2 regions of the Novosphingobium anseongense genome follow, and region 2 is predicted to be linked to the other one. Evidence: predicted binding sites of a transcription regulator. Region 2 holds the regulator's gene; the other holds the start of a gene.
The links. Region 2 encodes LexA, which represses DNA repair genes until DNA is damaged. Its sites were predicted from a motif close to GTTCCNCNCTTGTTCT; they were not measured.

Region 1 (7,706 bases), on a different contig from region 2:
GTCGCGCACCGACTGGTCGAGCCCGCCGGGCCTCTCCCATAACGCGAGGAACTGGGTAACCGTCTCGGCCGGTGTCGTCATCGCGCGCTCTCCCCCGCGGCTCGCAACGGAGAATGCGGCCGCGGCGCGGGCTTGTAAAGCCGGCGATAAGGTGACGAAGGTGACGAAAGTGACAGGGTCCAGGGGAGAGACCGTCACCTTGTGCGCGAGGACGAGGCTTTGGCAACACGGATCGGCCGCGACCAAATTTTCGCAAGCCGGGGTCTGACAAATTTGCGATGAGTAGGAAACGCCGCGAAGGGGAGGCCGATGCCCGAAGACGACTACCAGGTGCAGCGTGCGATCACCGCCTATTCGCTGCTGACCGGCCGCGGCGACTGGGCCCCCGTGCTCGCGCTGTTCACCGCCGACGGCGTCTGGGAGATCCCGCATCTCGGCCTGCGCTTCGCGGGCCAAGAGGCGATCCGCGCGGCGCTCGCCCAGCTCTCGGCCGATCTCGAATGGGTGTTCCAGCACAATGCCCCCGCGCTGATCGAGGTCAGGGGCGACACGGCCACGGCCCGCTCGGGTATCCGCGAAGTCGGCAAGCGCAAGGGGCGCGACGAAAGCGTCGAATATTGCGGGATCTACGCAGACACGCTGGTTCGGACGAGCGAGGGCTGGAAGTTCACGCGGCGGGTGTTCGAGGGGGTGGGGACGATCAGCGCGAGGCTGGTTTCAACGCTCTGACTTTGCCGACGTTGCGGTCGTTCGGCGCACCGCCATGTCGCCAATAGCAGCCATCGCCCGACGCGCACGCGCGCCACATTGGCACTTTGTAATGTGCGCGAGTGACCACAACCGACTAGGGTGTCCGTGCCGGTGCGGGAACACCGGCCAACAATCTCTAAAGGGACCCCTGACTTCCCCGCTCGTCGCGGGGTATTTTTTGTCTGCCAGGCCCCCTGCTTTTAACGCCCCAGTTGCCCACGCACGGCGCCATTGGGATGGGCCGCATTGTGCACGTTCACATAGTAGCGCTCGGGATGCTGGCTCAGCTTGATCGCGAGTTCGGCGGTCAAGGTGGCGCAGGCCTGGGCCGTGCCGTTCGCCGGGGCGAGCAGAGTCACCACCGGCGGACCGTTCTCGCCCAGAACGCCCGCGTGGATATGCGCGGCGGTGGGCTGGTCGATACGATCGACCTTGAGGACGTAGCAGAGCTGGTCGAGCGTTTCGTTGAACCGCGCCTCCAAGCTGCCCGCGCCGTCGGCGTCGGCCGGCGGAATCTCGTCGCCGCCGCTGAGCCGCGCGTGGATCGGCGCGGCGACCGGCGGATCGCTCGCGGCGGCCTGAAGCGGCGACAGGGCGGCAAGCAGCGCGCCGGCAGCGGCGAGCAGGACGAAGGGAGAGGACATCGGAATCTTTCGCGCATGAGGTGGCCGGCGCTGCGGGGGTGGGGGTGGGGTCCAGGGGAACGCGCCGGCCTATCGATCTAACGTCGCGGTGGGGCTGGGGTTCCGGGGTTTGGACGCGCGGTTGTGGATAAGCCCGCACTTGAACGACCTCGCTCGTTCGATCCTCCCCTGCAAGGGGAGGTGGCAGCGCGTAGCGCTGACGGAGGGGTGTAACCGTCAGCTGGGACACCCCTCCACCACGTCGCTACGCGACGCAGTCCCCCTCCCCCTATGGGGGAGGATCTTCCTTTTCCGCTCCGCCCCGCGCTTACCGCACGCGTGTCTCGTAGTCGGGCTTGCGCGCCGCCAACTGCCGGCGGCGCTGCGCGGGGGTGAGCCTCGGCAGACCGGCAATCGTGGCGATCTCGCTCGCCTTGATCACCTTGACCTCGCGGATCAGGCCCTCGCCCTTGAGGTCCGCAGGGATCGCCTGCCAACGCAGGATGCCGATGCCGTCGAGCAGCCCCGTGGTGTCGAGCCAGTTGGCCGCGCCCGGGTCCTTCGGCGCGATGACGTAGGTCACGCTGCCGTCGGCATTGGGCGTGACCTGGCTGCCGTTAAGGCAGACCTGGTTTGCCCTCGCGTCGGGCGCGATCATCCAGGGGTCGTTGAGCTGGAAACCCGTGTACCTGGCCCCACCCGTCGTGGTGGTGACCACCATCGCCTCGTCGGGCGCGAGGTGGAAGTTGAGGCCGGCGACGAAACCCCAGCCGCCGGGGCGCTGCTGCGGCGCCGAATGCTTGTTCGGCCCGAGCCCGCCGAACCAGATGTCGGGGAACTTCGACCAGAAATCGACATAGGCCTCGAGATCGCGCAGCGCGAGTTCGCGGACCTGGGCGAGGCCGAACGCGGGCGCATCGGCCACCGGGTCAAGCCGCCTCACGGTGAGACCCGAAGCGCGCTGCTTCCAGTCCGACAGGATGTCGCGCACGCCGATCGCCACCGGGCCCGAGGCGGGGATGACCAGGTGATTGGGGCTCGCCCAATTTTCGTTTCCTGGGCCCGCGCCCGCGTCGCTCGCCAGAGTGATGCGGAAGCGGCCCTGGGCGTCGACGACGAAGGCGTCCTGGTTGATCTGCGACTGCGCCTGCGGATCCGGCGCCTTCGTGCCGCCCTTGGCCGTGGGCGTCATCATCGTGCTGGGCCGCGCCTTGTCCGCGGTGTGGATCTCGATCAGCACCTGGGTCGGGCGGCTGTCGGGGTGGTACTGGCCGAGGATCTCGTAGCGACCGCCGCCGGCGATCGAAGCGGTGCGGTAGATCGCGTCGGGATTGTCGCCCGAGGTGCCGACGCCGCCGAGCCGGTAGCCGTTCCACTCGCGCGGGGTGTCGTCGGTGCCCCAGAGGAAGCCCGGCCGCGCGAGGTCCTTGTCGAGCTCGCCGAAGATCAGCGAATTGGTCCACTGCGCGAGCGCGTGATCGACCAGCCGCGCGGCATCGGGCAGCGTCTGGGCGCGCGGGCTGGCGGCGAGCTTGGCGCGGATCGTCGCCTGGAGCGCCTTGAGCGCGGGGTCCTGCAGAAGCTGGCGCAGGATCGCCTCGGCCCGGAGCTGCGGCGGGGTGGCGAGCCAGGGGCGTGCGGCGGTGGCGGCCAGTGCGATGTTGGGTGCGAGGCCGGCGGCGGTCGTGGCGCCGAATGCGGCGAGCGCAGAACGACGGGTCAGGTGGAATGGATTCACGGCGATGCTCTCCCTGCGGTGGCGAACGCCTGCGGTTATCCGCTCGTCGTTATTCGCCGCGAGGATGCGCAATCGGCAAGGCAGAGGCAAGAGGGATAGTGCACGCTATCCTCCCCGGTACGGGGAGGGGGACCGCGACGCGAAGCGGCGTGGTGGAGGGGGCCGTCGGCAAACCCGGCGGTTGGAGGCGAGCCCCCTCCACCAGCCTGCGGCTGGTCCCCCTCCCCGTGCCGGGGAGGATCCCTACTCCGCCGCGACGCTCTCCTTCGCGCGCTCGAGCAGCGGTGCCAGATAATGCCCGGTGAACGAGCGCGGGTTGGCCGCGACCTGCTCGGGGGTGCCCTCGGCGACGATCTCGCCGCCGCGCACGCCGCCCTCGGGGCCAAGATCGACGAGCCAGTCGGCGGTCTTGATGACGTCGAGGTTGTGCTCGATCACCACCACTGAATTGCCCTGATCGACCAGCCGGTGGAGCACTTCGAGCAGCTTGCGCACGTCCTCGAAGTGGAGACCCGTGGTCGGCTCGTCGAGGATGTAGAGCGTCTGCCCCGTCGAGCGACGGCTGAGCTCCTTGGCGAGCTTGACCCGCTGCGCCTCGCCGCCCGACAGGGTCGTCGCCTGCTGGCCGACCTTGACGTAACCGAGGCCGACTTCGACGAGCATCGCCATCTTGTCGCGGATCGGCGGCACGGCCTTGAAGAACGCCTCGGCATCCTCGACCGTCATGTCGAGCACGTCGGCGATCGACAGGCCCTTGAACTTCACCTCGAGCGTCTCGCGGTTGTAGCGCTTGCCGTGGCACTCCTCGCAGGTGACGTAGACGTCGGGCAGGAAGTGCATCTCGATCTTGATCAGGCCGTCACCCTGGCACACCTCGCAACGGCCGCCCTTGACGTTGAAGCTGAAGCGCCCGGGCTTGTAGCCGCGCGCCAGGCTCTCGGGGAGCCCCGCGAACCAGTCGCGAATCTGGGTGAAGGCGCCCGTGTAAGTGGCGGGGTTCGAACGCGGGGTCCGGCCGATCGGCGACTGGTCGATCTCGATCACCTTGTCGCAATGCTCGAGCCCGGTGATCCGGTCGTGCGCCCCCGCGATCACGCGCGCGCCGTTGAGCGTGCGCGCGGCGCCGGCGTAGAGCGTGTCGATCGTGAAGCTCGACTTGCCCGAGCCCGAAACGCCCGTGATGCAGCAGAAGGTGCCGAGTGGAATGCTCGCGGTCACGTTCTTGAGGTTGTTGGCGCGCGCGCCCTCGACCGTGATCTTCTTCTTGTTGCCCTTGCGGCGCTTTTCGGGAACCTCGATCCGCCGCGCACCGGTCAGGTACTGGCCGGTGAGGCTGTTGGGGTTGTTCAGGATATCGTCGAGCGTGCCTTCGGCGACGATCTCGCCGCCGTGGACGCCCGCGCCGGGGCCGAGGTCGACGACGTGATCGGCCATGCGGATCGCGTCCTCGTCATGCTCGACGACGATCACCGTATTGCCGAGATCGCGCAGGCGCTTGAGCGTTTCGAGCAGGCGATCGTTGTCGCGCTGGTGCAGACCGATCGACGGCTCGTCGAGAACGTAGAGCACGCCCGAAAGGCCCGAACCGATCTGGCTGGCGAGGCGGATACGCTGGCTCTCACCGCCCGACAGCGTACCTGAAGTCCGGTCGAGGTTCAGATAGTCGAGCCCGACATTGTTCAGGAATCCAAGGCGTTCGTTGATTTCCTTGAGGATGGCCTTGGCGATCTGCTGCTGGGTCGGGTTGAGCTTGGCTTCGAGCTCGGAGAACCAGCCATAGGCATCGGACACCGACAGCCGCGTGCCGAAGGCGATGTCCTCGCCCGCGACCTTGACCGACAATGCCTCAGGCTTGAGACGCTTGCCGTCGCAGGTCTCGCAGGGCTGCGCGGTCTGGTACTTGCTCAGTTCCTCGCGCATCCAGGCGCTCTCGGTCTGGAGCAGGCGGCGGTTGAGATTGCCGATCACGCCCTCGAAGGCCTTGTCGACCGTATAGCTCTTCTTGCCGTCGACGAAGGTCAGCGGGACCTTCTTGCCGCCCGTGCCGTGGAGGATGATCAGCTTCACCTCGCCCGGCAGGTCCTGCCAGGGCGTGGTCAGGTCGAAGCCATAGGCCTTGGCCAGGCTGGAGAGCACCTGCATGTAATAGGGGCTCGGCGGGTTCGACTTGGCCCAGGGCACGACCGCGCCCTGCTTGAGCGTCAGCGCCTCGTTCGGCACGACGAGTTGCGGATCGAACAGCAGCTTTTCGCCGAGGCCGTCGCAGGCCGGACAGGCGCCCATCGGCGCGTTGAACGAGAACAGCCGCGGCTCGACCGATTCCAGGGTGAAGCCCGAGACCGGGCAAGCGAACTTTTCGGAGAAGACGATGCGGTTCGCGGCGAGGCCTGCGCCTTTCATCGCCCCTCCAGTCACATTTGGGCCCTGCTGTGCCGCTTCCTCCTCGCGACCGGGCACGACACCGTCAGCCAGATCGACATAGGCGAGCCCGTCGGCCAGCTTGAGCGCCTGCTCGAAGCTGTCGGCCAGCCGCGTCTCGATGCCCTCGCGCACGGCGAGGCGATCGATCACCACCTCGATGTCGTGCTTGTACTTCTTGTCGAGCGCCGGTGCCGCGTCGATCTCGACCATCTCGCCGTCGATGCGCACGCGCGTGTAGCCGGCCTTCTGCCACTCGAGCAGCTCCTTGCGGTACTCGCCCTTGCGCTGGCGGACGACGGGCGCGAGCAGATAGAGCCGCGTGCCCTCGGGCAGGGCCATGACGCGATCGACCATGTGCGACACGGTCTGCGCCTCGATCGGCAGGCCGGTGGCGGGCGAATAGGGCACGCCGACGCGCGCCCAGAGCAGGCGCATGTAGTCGTAGATCTCGGTCACCGTCGCCACGGTCGAGCGCGGGTTGCGGCTCGTGGTCTTCTGCTCGATCGAGATCGCCGGGCTCAGCCCGTCGATATGCTCGACGTCGGGCTTCTGCATCATCTCGAGGAACTGGCGCGCATAGGCGCTCAGGCTCTCGACGTAGCGGCGCTGCCCCTCGGCATAGATCGTATCGAAGGCGAGGCTCGACTTGCCCGAGCCCGAGAGCCCGGTGATGACGATCAGCTTCTCGCGCGGGAGCGATACGTCCACGCCCTTGAGATTATGCTCGCGCGCGCCGCGCACGGTGATGTGGGTCAGACTCATGGGAGCGGTTTGTTCCAGATTTGTTCGAGCAAGGCAAGCGGGCGGCGGGACCTTCGCGGCCGGTCATGGCGAATGTGGGAAGCGTTCGGAAGGATGCAACCGGTTCCGCTTGCCGACGGCGCCACCGGGGATCTTCACCCGAACGCGCGACGACACCGCGCCTGGAACGTCGCCAGTCACACCACGGTCAACTTTCCGACCCGAGACCGCAACATCGCTCCCCTAGCCGCACGGACGGCGTTTAACAGGGGGACTCCATCATGAAACTTTTCGCGTTCAGAACGCAGGCATCGCTCGTGGCCATCGGACTCGGGCTGGCAACCACCTCGCCGGCCCTGGCGCAGTCGCGCCAGTCGACGACGGCCAACGTGACCAGCGCCGCGGGCCAGGTCGACGTCGTGCTCGGCGGCGTGACCTTCTCGAACAAGGGGCTGCAGGGCGCGGGCCGTCTCGATGCCAACACGCGCGACTTCCGCAACGAGACGCTGGGCAGCTTCTCGGGCATGGCGATCGACCTCAAGTCCTGGCGGCGCAATGCCGACGGCTCCTATGCCGGCGGCATCTACACCCTGCCCGACCGCGGACCGTTCGACGGCGCGATCGACTATCGCAACCGCGTCCACACCTCGAACATCACCTTCAAGCCGCTCGCCGCCGGCTCGGCCGCGCTGCCGCAGTCGACCGCGTCGCAGAGCCAGGTGACGATCACGCCGACCGGCGGCTTCGTGCTGACCGACACGACGGGCTCCTACATGACCGGCCGCGATCCGGGCGCGAATACCGTCACGCGCGGCGGCATCGTCTACCCGCTCGCGACCGACGGCACCGCCGCCGGCCACATCGCACTCGATGCCGAGGCGATCGCCTTCCGGCCCGACGGCACCTTCTACGTCTCGGACGAATATGCCGATGGCATCTATTACTTCGATGCGACCGGCAAGCAGATCGGCGCGATCCAGACGGTCAACGCGATGCTGCCGCGCAACGCGGCCGGAGCGATCGACTTCAACAGCACCAATCCGGGCGTGACCGGCCGCCGCAACAACCAGGGCCTCGAGGCCATGGCGCTGACCCCGGACAACAAGAAGCTGGCCGTGATCCAGCAGTCGGCGACGGTGCAGGACACCAACGGCGCGAACCAGCAGACGCGCAACAACACGCGCATCCTGGTCTACGATGTCAGCACCAACGCCACCCCGACCCAGCCGATCGGCCACTACGTCCTGCAGCTGCCCATTTTCAACAACAACGGCTCGGGCGGCGCTGCGGACCGAACGGCCGCGCAGTCGGAAATGCTGGCGCTCAACGACAGCCAGTTCCTCGTCCTCGCGCGCGACGGCCTGGGCCGCGGCGTGGCGGCGAACGCCTCGACCTCGACGACGCCGGTCTACAAGTCGATCCTGCTGGTCGAC
Region 2 (7,706 bases):
TTTTCGCGGCCAAGCATCACCCGACTTCGGCGCGGATCATGCCGATCCGCAAGGCCCTGGGCCGGCGCACGATCTTCAACCTGATGGGCCCGTTGGCCAATCCCGCCGGGGTCTCGCGCCAACTCGTCGGCATCGCGCGCCCGGCTTATGTGCCGATCTACGCCGAGGCGCTGGCTCGGCTCGGCACCGACCGCAGCTTCGTGATCTCGGGCGACGAGGGCCTCGACGAGCTCAGCCTCGCCGGCGGCAACGAGATCGCCGCGGTCGGCTCGACCGGTTTCGTCATGCAGCGCGTGACCGCCGCTGATGCCGGCCTGCCTGCCGCGCCCGTCGAGGCGATCCGCGGCGGCGATCCGCAATACAACGCCGAGGCGTTGCGCCGCCTGCTCATGGGCGAAGAAGGCCCCTACCGCGACGCGGTCCTGCTCAACGCCGCAGGCGCGCTGATCGTCGCCGGCGAGGTCGAGGGCTGGCGCGAGGGCGTGGAGGAAGCCGCCGAGGCCATCGACAAGGGTCTCGCAAAATCGCTGCTCGACTGCTGGATCGCGACGACGAAATGACCGACAAACTCACCGAAATCTGCGACACCAAGCGCGGCGAAGTCGCGGCGCGCAAAGCTCTGGCCTCGCTCGCCGATCTCGATGCGCGCGCAGCCTCGCAGTCCGCGCCGCGCGGTTTCCGCGCCGCGCTCGAAACCAAGGCCGCGAACGGCTTCGCGCTGATCGCCGAAATCAAGAAAGCTTCACCCTCCAAGGGATTGATCCGCGAAGACTTCCAACCCGCAGATCATGCCCGCGCCTATCAGACCGGTGGCGCCGCCTGCCTCTCGGTCCTGACCGACGCGCCCTATTTCCAGGGTCACGAAGACTATCTGATCGCCGCCCGGAATGCCTGCGATCTGCCGGTATTGCGCAAGGATTTCATGGTCGATCCCTGGCAGGTCGCCGAAGCCCGATCGATCGGCGCCGACGCGATCCTGATCATCGTCGCAGCGCTGAGCGATGCGCAGATGACCGAAATCGAAGCGGCCGCGCTCGAACGCGGCATGGATGTTCTCGTTGAAGTTCACAACGAAGATGAAGTTGCGCGCGCTACTTCGCTGAAATCCCGTCTGATTGGCGTCAACAACCGCGATCTCAAGCGCTTCATCACCGACATCGGCACGACCGAACGCCTCGCCCCGCTGATGCCCGAAGGCACCCTGCTCGTGAGCGAAAGCGGCATCAACAGCCACGCCGACCTTCTCCGCCTCGCCCCCTGCGGCGCGCGGACCTTTCTCGTCGGCGAGAGCCTGATGCGCCAGGCCGATGTCGCCGCGGCGACGCGAGCCTTGCTTGAGGGTTGATGCGCATTTGTTCTTGCGCCGCGCACGGCACCTTGCTTCGCTGCGCGCACGATGACCGATAGCACCAAGCTCACCCATCTCGACGAACACGGCCATGCGCGCATGGTCGATGTCGGCGGCAAGGCAGAAACCCAGCGCGTGGCAGTGGCCTCGGGCCGGATTCGCATGTCGTCCCAAGCGCTCGCAGCGATCCGCCAGGGCGAAGTGCCCAAGGGCGACGTCATCGCCGCGGCGCGTATTGCGGGGATCATGGCGGCGAAGAAGACCGGCGAACTGATCCCGCTCTGTCACCCGCTGGCGCTCGATGCCGTGACGCTCGACTTCGCTTTCGAGGATGACGGTGTCCGTGCCACCGCCACGGCCTCGCTGACGGCCAAGACCGGCGTGGAAATGGAAGCCCTGACAGCGACTTCGATCGCACTCCTCACGATCTACGACATGGCCAAGGCGATCGACAAAGGCATGATCATCGACCAGGTTCGCCTGATCGAGAAGCGCGGCGGCAAGTCGGGCGACTGGCGGGCAGCCGACCTGTGAAGCCACCGCCGCTGCCGCTCGAGGAAGCCCAGGCGCGCCTGCTCGCGCTGGCGACGCCGTTGCCGATCGAGCGCGTCGACGTCGACAGTGCGTTGGGCCGCTATCTCGCCGAACCCGTCGGCGCCCGGCGTACCCATCCGGCGACCGATCTCTCGGCGATGGACGGCTATGCCGTAGCTGCCGGCGACATGGCCGGCCCCTGGCAGGTGATCGGCGAAAGCGCCGCGGGCCATCCGTTCGCGGGCGAAGTCCGCCGCGGCGGCGCCGCGCGCATCTCGACCGGCGCGGTGATGCCCGCCGGCGCGAGCGCGGTGATCCTCCAGGAGGACATTGCGCGCGAAGGCGACCGCATCACCTTGACCGGTGAAGCACCCATCCCGGCGGACAAGCACATCCGCCGCAGCGGGCTCGATTTCGCGCTCGGCACAGAGGTACTGACCGCGGGCCTGCATATCGGCCCGGCCCAGGCGGCGCTCGCGATTTCCGCTGGGCATAGCCATGTCGCCGTGCGCCGTCGGCCGCGCATCGTCGTGCTCGACAGCGGCGACGAGCTCGCGGTCGACCTCGAAAGCTGCGCGCCGCACCAGGTTCCGGCCAGCAACGGCGTCATGCTATCGGCGATGGCGCGCGCGCTGTCATGCGACGTCGAGCGTGTGGGCCCAGTACCCGATTCGATGGAGGCCATGGCGGAAGCGCTCGACCGCGCGGCCGAGGCCGACGTCGTCGTCACCAGCGGCGGCGCTTCGGTCGGCGATCACGACCTCGTTCGCCCGGCCCTGCTCGCCTGGGGTGCCGAACTCGACTTCTGGCGCGTCGCGATCAAGCCGGGCAAGCCGATCCTCGTCGCTACCCGGGGCAAGCAGATCATCCTCGGACTACCCGGCAATCCGGTGTCGAGCCACGTCACCGCCTATTTGTTCCTGCTACCGCTGCTGCGCGCGCTGCTCGGCGCTGCCCAGCCGTTGCCGCGGCGGATTCGCACCCGTTTGGCAGCCCCCATGCGTGCCGGCGGAGCGCGGCGCGAATTCCTGCGCGCGGTGTGGGATGGCGAAAGCGTGACACCGCAGGCGATCCAGGACAGCGGTGCGATAGCCCCGCTCGCCGCCAGTAACGCACTGATCGACCGCGCCGCTCATGAACCCGCTGGAGAGACTGGCGACACGGTCACGGCCTACTTGCTGGAGAATGGCGGAATTGCTTGACGGCACTCGAATCGTTTCTTAATTGTTCCGCATTCGTTCACTGAACTTCCGCCTATTTGAGCTTCAAGGGGAGACTGCAGGATGCTGACGCGCAAGCAGCACGAGTTGATCCGCTTCATCCAGACCCGCCTCGAAGAGAGCGGCGTTTCCCCCTCGTTCGAGGAAATGAAGGAAGCGCTCGATCTCAAGTCGAAGTCGGGCGTGCACCGGCTGATCTCGGCGCTCGAGGAGCGCGGCTTCATCCGCCGCCTGCCCAACCGTGCCCGCGCGCTCGAAGTGCTCAAGCAGCCCGAGGACGTGACGACCGCCAAGACCACGACCCGCGCCGCAGCCAACAGCAACTCCGCGCTGACCGCACTCAAGCCCGCGGCCCCGGCGCCGCGGCCCGAGCCGGCGAACGACGTCATCGAGATCCCGCTCCACGGCCGCATCGCTGCAGGCGTGCCGATCGAGGCGCTCGAAGGCCAGTCGATGCTGCCCGTTCCTGCCGCGCTGCTCGGCCCCGGCGAGCACTATGCGCTCGAGGTCTCGGGCGACTCGATGATCGAGGCAGGCATTCTCGACGGCGACTTCGCGCTGATCCGCCGCACCAATTCCGCGCGCGACGGCGAGATCGTGGTGGCGCTGATCCACGGCGAGGAAGCGACGCTCAAGTACCTTCATCATGAGAAGGGCCTGGTCCGTCTCGATCCGGCGAACTCGGCCTACGAGCCGCAGATCTATCGCGATGGCGAAGTCGAGGTTCAGGGCAAGCTGGCGGGACTGCTGCGGCGGTATCACTGATGGGGAACGGCGGCCTGCCGCCGCCTCATCGATAATTCTCGAAGCACCCTTCTCCAGGCACTCTATCCGATCGTCACCCGTGCGAAGGCAGGGGGCCATCTAAGGGCGCCTCGACGCACCCTCCGTTTCAGGACGGGAGCTTGGCTGGGTCCCTACATTTTCAGGGGCGACAAGGATTGCAGGCAAAGCTTTGGCGGCTTGAGTTTCGCCACGCCCGCTTGCGGGCCGGACCCACGGCCGATCTTCCGGCTTGCGCCACCAGCCGTGCTCGCCCTGCGTTTCGACGACCGTGGTCACGCGCCGCTCCGCCAGATCGATCGCCAGTCCACCGGTCCGCTCCAGCGTCCGTCGGTCGGCCTTGAGCCAGGCCGGACGGCAGCTGCGCGGCAGCCAGCGGTCGGAAATTACGATATCGACGCGGTCGCAGGCGGCCACCAGTTGCCGCTCGGCCACCCGGTCACGCCCGCGGCCGATCAGCAGATGCCATTCGCGCCCGGCCCGCGGCAGCGTGACCGCGCAGAAGTCGCGATTGCAGCGCGCGCCCGGCCATTGCTCGAGCAGCCGCAGTTCGCCGTCCATGCCCGAGAGTTCGGTGAGGTTGTCGCGAACGAATTCGCTCTTCTGTTCGCGCAGGACCAGCAGCCCGCCGCCGTCCACTCCCGTGATGCCGACATGACGCCCGTCGCCCGAGACCAGAATGTCGGGCGGGCGCAGGAAAGCGAGTGACACTGTCGCGACCAGCACCGGTGCCAACCCCCACAGCCGCAGGTGCCCGCGCCACAGCGCCAGCCAGAGCCCGCCCGCAACGAACAGCGCGATCGCGCCACGCCCCATGGCGGGCATGGTCGTCACCGCGCCGGGCTGCGCCGCGACCCAGTGCGCGAGCGCGAGCATCACGTCGATCGACTGCCCAGTGAGCCACCAGGCCGGCGCGCCGAGACCGGCGAGATCGAGCACCAGCGCCAAGAAGATCAGCGGCATCGTCACCACGGTCGTCAGCGGGATCGCGACGACATTAGCGAGAGCGCCGTAGACGCCGGCGCGGTGGAAGTGGAACAGGCCGAGCGGCATGATCGCCAGTTCGATCACCACGCCCGTGACGAGCAGCATCGCCAGGTTGCGCGCCAGCCGCGTATACCAGCCCTCCTCGCGCGGCGCGAGGAATGCCCTCACCGGCGCCGCGCCGTGCAGCGCAACGATCGCGATCACCGCAACGAAGCTCATCTGGAAGCTCGGGCCGACCACGGCCTCGGGCCAGAACAACAGGACGAAGAAGGCTGCCACCGCGACCATCCGCATCGACAGCGGCTCTCGGCCCAGCGCCAGCGCCACGAGTACCAGCACCGCGCCAATGCACGAGCGTACGGTCGGAACCTCGGCCCCGGTCAGCAAGGTGTAAAAAATGCCCGCACCCGCACCGGCTCCCGCTGCGAAAAGCGGCAGCCGGACGCGCAGCGCCAGCCAGGGCCAGAGCGCGAACAGACGCAGGGCGATCAGGTAGACCGCCGCGACCACGGCGCTCACGTGCAGCCCGCTGATCGACAGCAGGTGGCTGAGCCCGGCGTCGCGCATCGCTTCGTCGTCGGCCTTGGAAATCGCACCGCGGTCACCGCTGGCGAAAGCGGTTGCGATCGCGCCAGCCGAGCCATCGAGCCGGCTGCGGACATGCGCGGACAGCCGCGCCTGGGCCCGTTCGAGCCAGCCGCCGCCCGATCCGCGTTCGATCACGGTCACCGTGCCCAGTACCGAACCCGTCGCCGCGATTCCGGAGAACCAGGCGGTGCGCGCGAAATCGTAGGCGCCCGGCAGCATCGGCGGTGCCGGCGGCATCAGCCGCGCTCTCAGCCGTATCCGCGCGCCCGAACTCAGGTCCTGTCGATCCTCGGCGAGCGGCAACGACACGCGCACGCGGATCGCGCGCCCGGTCTCAGGCTCGCGCGTCGCCAGCAACAGGCGTACCCGGTCCTCGGCGGGGCGCGGTTCGCGGTCGAGCACCAAGGCAGAGAGTTCGGTCACCAGCGGCCGTTCGATCGGCCGCGCACCGACCAGTTCGGACTTGCTCCAGACCACGGCGCAACCCGCCGCGATCAGCAGGGCGAGCGCGATCATTGCCAGCCGCAGATAGGGAAAGCGTCCGTCGCGCGCGAAGCCCGCCAGGCTTGCCATGGTCAGCGCGCCGCAGGTGGCGAGCAGGGCCAGCCACTGCCACGCGTTCGCCAGCAGGAACCAGAGCGCGATGCCGGCCGCGAAGGCCACGGCCAGCCAGGGACCGCGTTCGAACCCGGCCGTGCCAAGAAATCGCTCGACCGCGTCGGGCACGCTGGACAAGCCGCTTCGGCTGCGCCAAGGGCGATGTTGCAGTGCAGCGCCCCGGGCGAGGTCGCCCTTCGACTCCGGGGCCGTTTCGTCAGAGACAGCGGCACTCTCGAGCATGCAAGAGTTTGGGCAGGAAGGAGCGAAGATGGCAAGCGCTAGCGGCAAGGACGCACGGACGGTCGTTACCCGTTTCGCGCCCTCGCCCACCGGCTATCTCCACATCGGCGGCGCGCGCACCGCGCTGTTCAATTGGCTGTTCGCCCGCCATCACGGCGGCAAGTATCTGCTTCGCATCGAAGACACCGACCGCGCCCGTTCGACCGAGCCCGCGATCGAGGCGATTTTCGACGGCCTGCGCTGGCTCGGCCTCGACGGCGACGAGCCCGCCACGTTCCAGTTCGCCCGGTCCGAGCGCCACGCCGAAGTCGCGCAGACGCTGCTCGATTCCGGTCACGCCTATCGCTGCTACCTGACGCCCGAAGAGCTGGCCGCGCGCCGCGAGCAGGCCCAGGCCGAGCGTCGCCCCTTCCGCATCGACAGCGAATGGCGCGATGCCGATCCTGCCACCGCGCCCGCCGGCGCCCCTTCGGTCGTGCGCATTAAGGCCCCTCGCGAAGGCGAGACCGTGATCGAGGACCTGGTCCAGGGCAGCGTCACGGTCAGCAATGCCGAGATCGATGATTTCGTGCTGCTCCGCTCGGACGGCACGCCGACCTACATGCTCGCGGTCGTCGTCGACGATCACGACATGGGCGTCACCCACGTCATCCGCGGCGACGACCATCTCAACAACGCCTTCCGCCAGCTTTCGATCATCCACGGCATGGGTTGGGACGTACCCATCTATGCCCACGTGCCGCTGATCCACGGCTCGGACGGCGCCAAGCTCTCGAAGCGCCACGGCGCGCTGGGCGTCGACGCCTATCGCGACGAGCTCGGTCTGCTGCCCGAGGCGCTGTTCAACTATCTGCTGCGCCTCGGCTGGGGCCACGGCGACGAGGAGATCATCAGCCGCGAGCAGGCCGTCGAGTGGTTCGACATCGACCATGTCGGCAAGAGCCCCTCGCGCTTCGACACGGCCAAGCTGCTCAACCTCAACGGCCACTACATCCGCGAGGCCGACGACGCGCGCCTCGCCGAACTGGTCGGCGCCAAGCTCGCCGAAAAGGTTGGGGGCACGCCCGATCTCGCGCTGCTGGCGCGCGCCATGCCGGTGCTCAAGGTCCGCGCGAAGGACCTCAACGAGCTCGCGGCCAACGCGGTGTTTCTCTTCGCGCAGCGTCCGCTGACGCTCGATGCGAAGGCCGAAGCGCTGCTGACGCCCGAGGCGCGCGCGCTTCTGGCCCGCATTCAGGACCGCCTGCTGGCCGAAAACGGCTGGACAAGCGAAGGCCTCGAAGCCAGTCTCAAGGCGATGGCCGAAGAGATCGGCCTGGGCCTCGGCAAGCTCGCCCAGCCGCTGCGCGCGGCTCTGACGGGACAGACGACGTCACCGGGCATTTTCGATGTTCTCACATTGCTCG

Region 1: a site for LexA is predicted at 6,306-6,321, ahead of uvrA (excinuclease ABC subunit UvrA). Genes of this name have one in related genera too.

The regions. Positions count from the first base shown of each region.
Region 1 covers NZ_JBBHJZ010000003.1:613,681-621,386, reverse strand. The annotation lists gene WG901_RS16945 (limonene-1,2-epoxide hydrolase family protein) at 1-81, opposite strand, end outside; gene WG901_RS16940 (nuclear transport factor 2 family protein) at 310-729, shown strand; gene WG901_RS16935 (CHRD domain-containing protein) at 951-1,394, opposite strand; gene WG901_RS16930 (hypothetical protein) at 1,702-3,111, opposite strand; gene uvrA (excinuclease ABC subunit UvrA) at 3,355-6,294, opposite strand; gene WG901_RS16920 (esterase-like activity of phytase family protein) at 6,591-7,706, shown strand, end outside.
Region 2 covers NZ_JBBHJZ010000001.1:1,069,343-1,077,048, forward strand. The annotation lists gene trpD (anthranilate phosphoribosyltransferase) at 1-560, shown strand, start outside; gene trpC (indole-3-glycerol phosphate synthase TrpC) at 557-1,345, shown strand; gene moaC (cyclic pyranopterin monophosphate synthase MoaC) at 1,397-1,882, shown strand; gene WG901_RS05185 (molybdopterin molybdotransferase MoeA) at 1,879-3,084, shown strand; gene lexA (transcriptional repressor LexA) at 3,166-3,867, shown strand; gene WG901_RS05195 (ComEC/Rec2 family competence protein) at 3,967-6,300, opposite strand; gene gltX (glutamate--tRNA ligase) at 6,329-7,706, shown strand, end outside.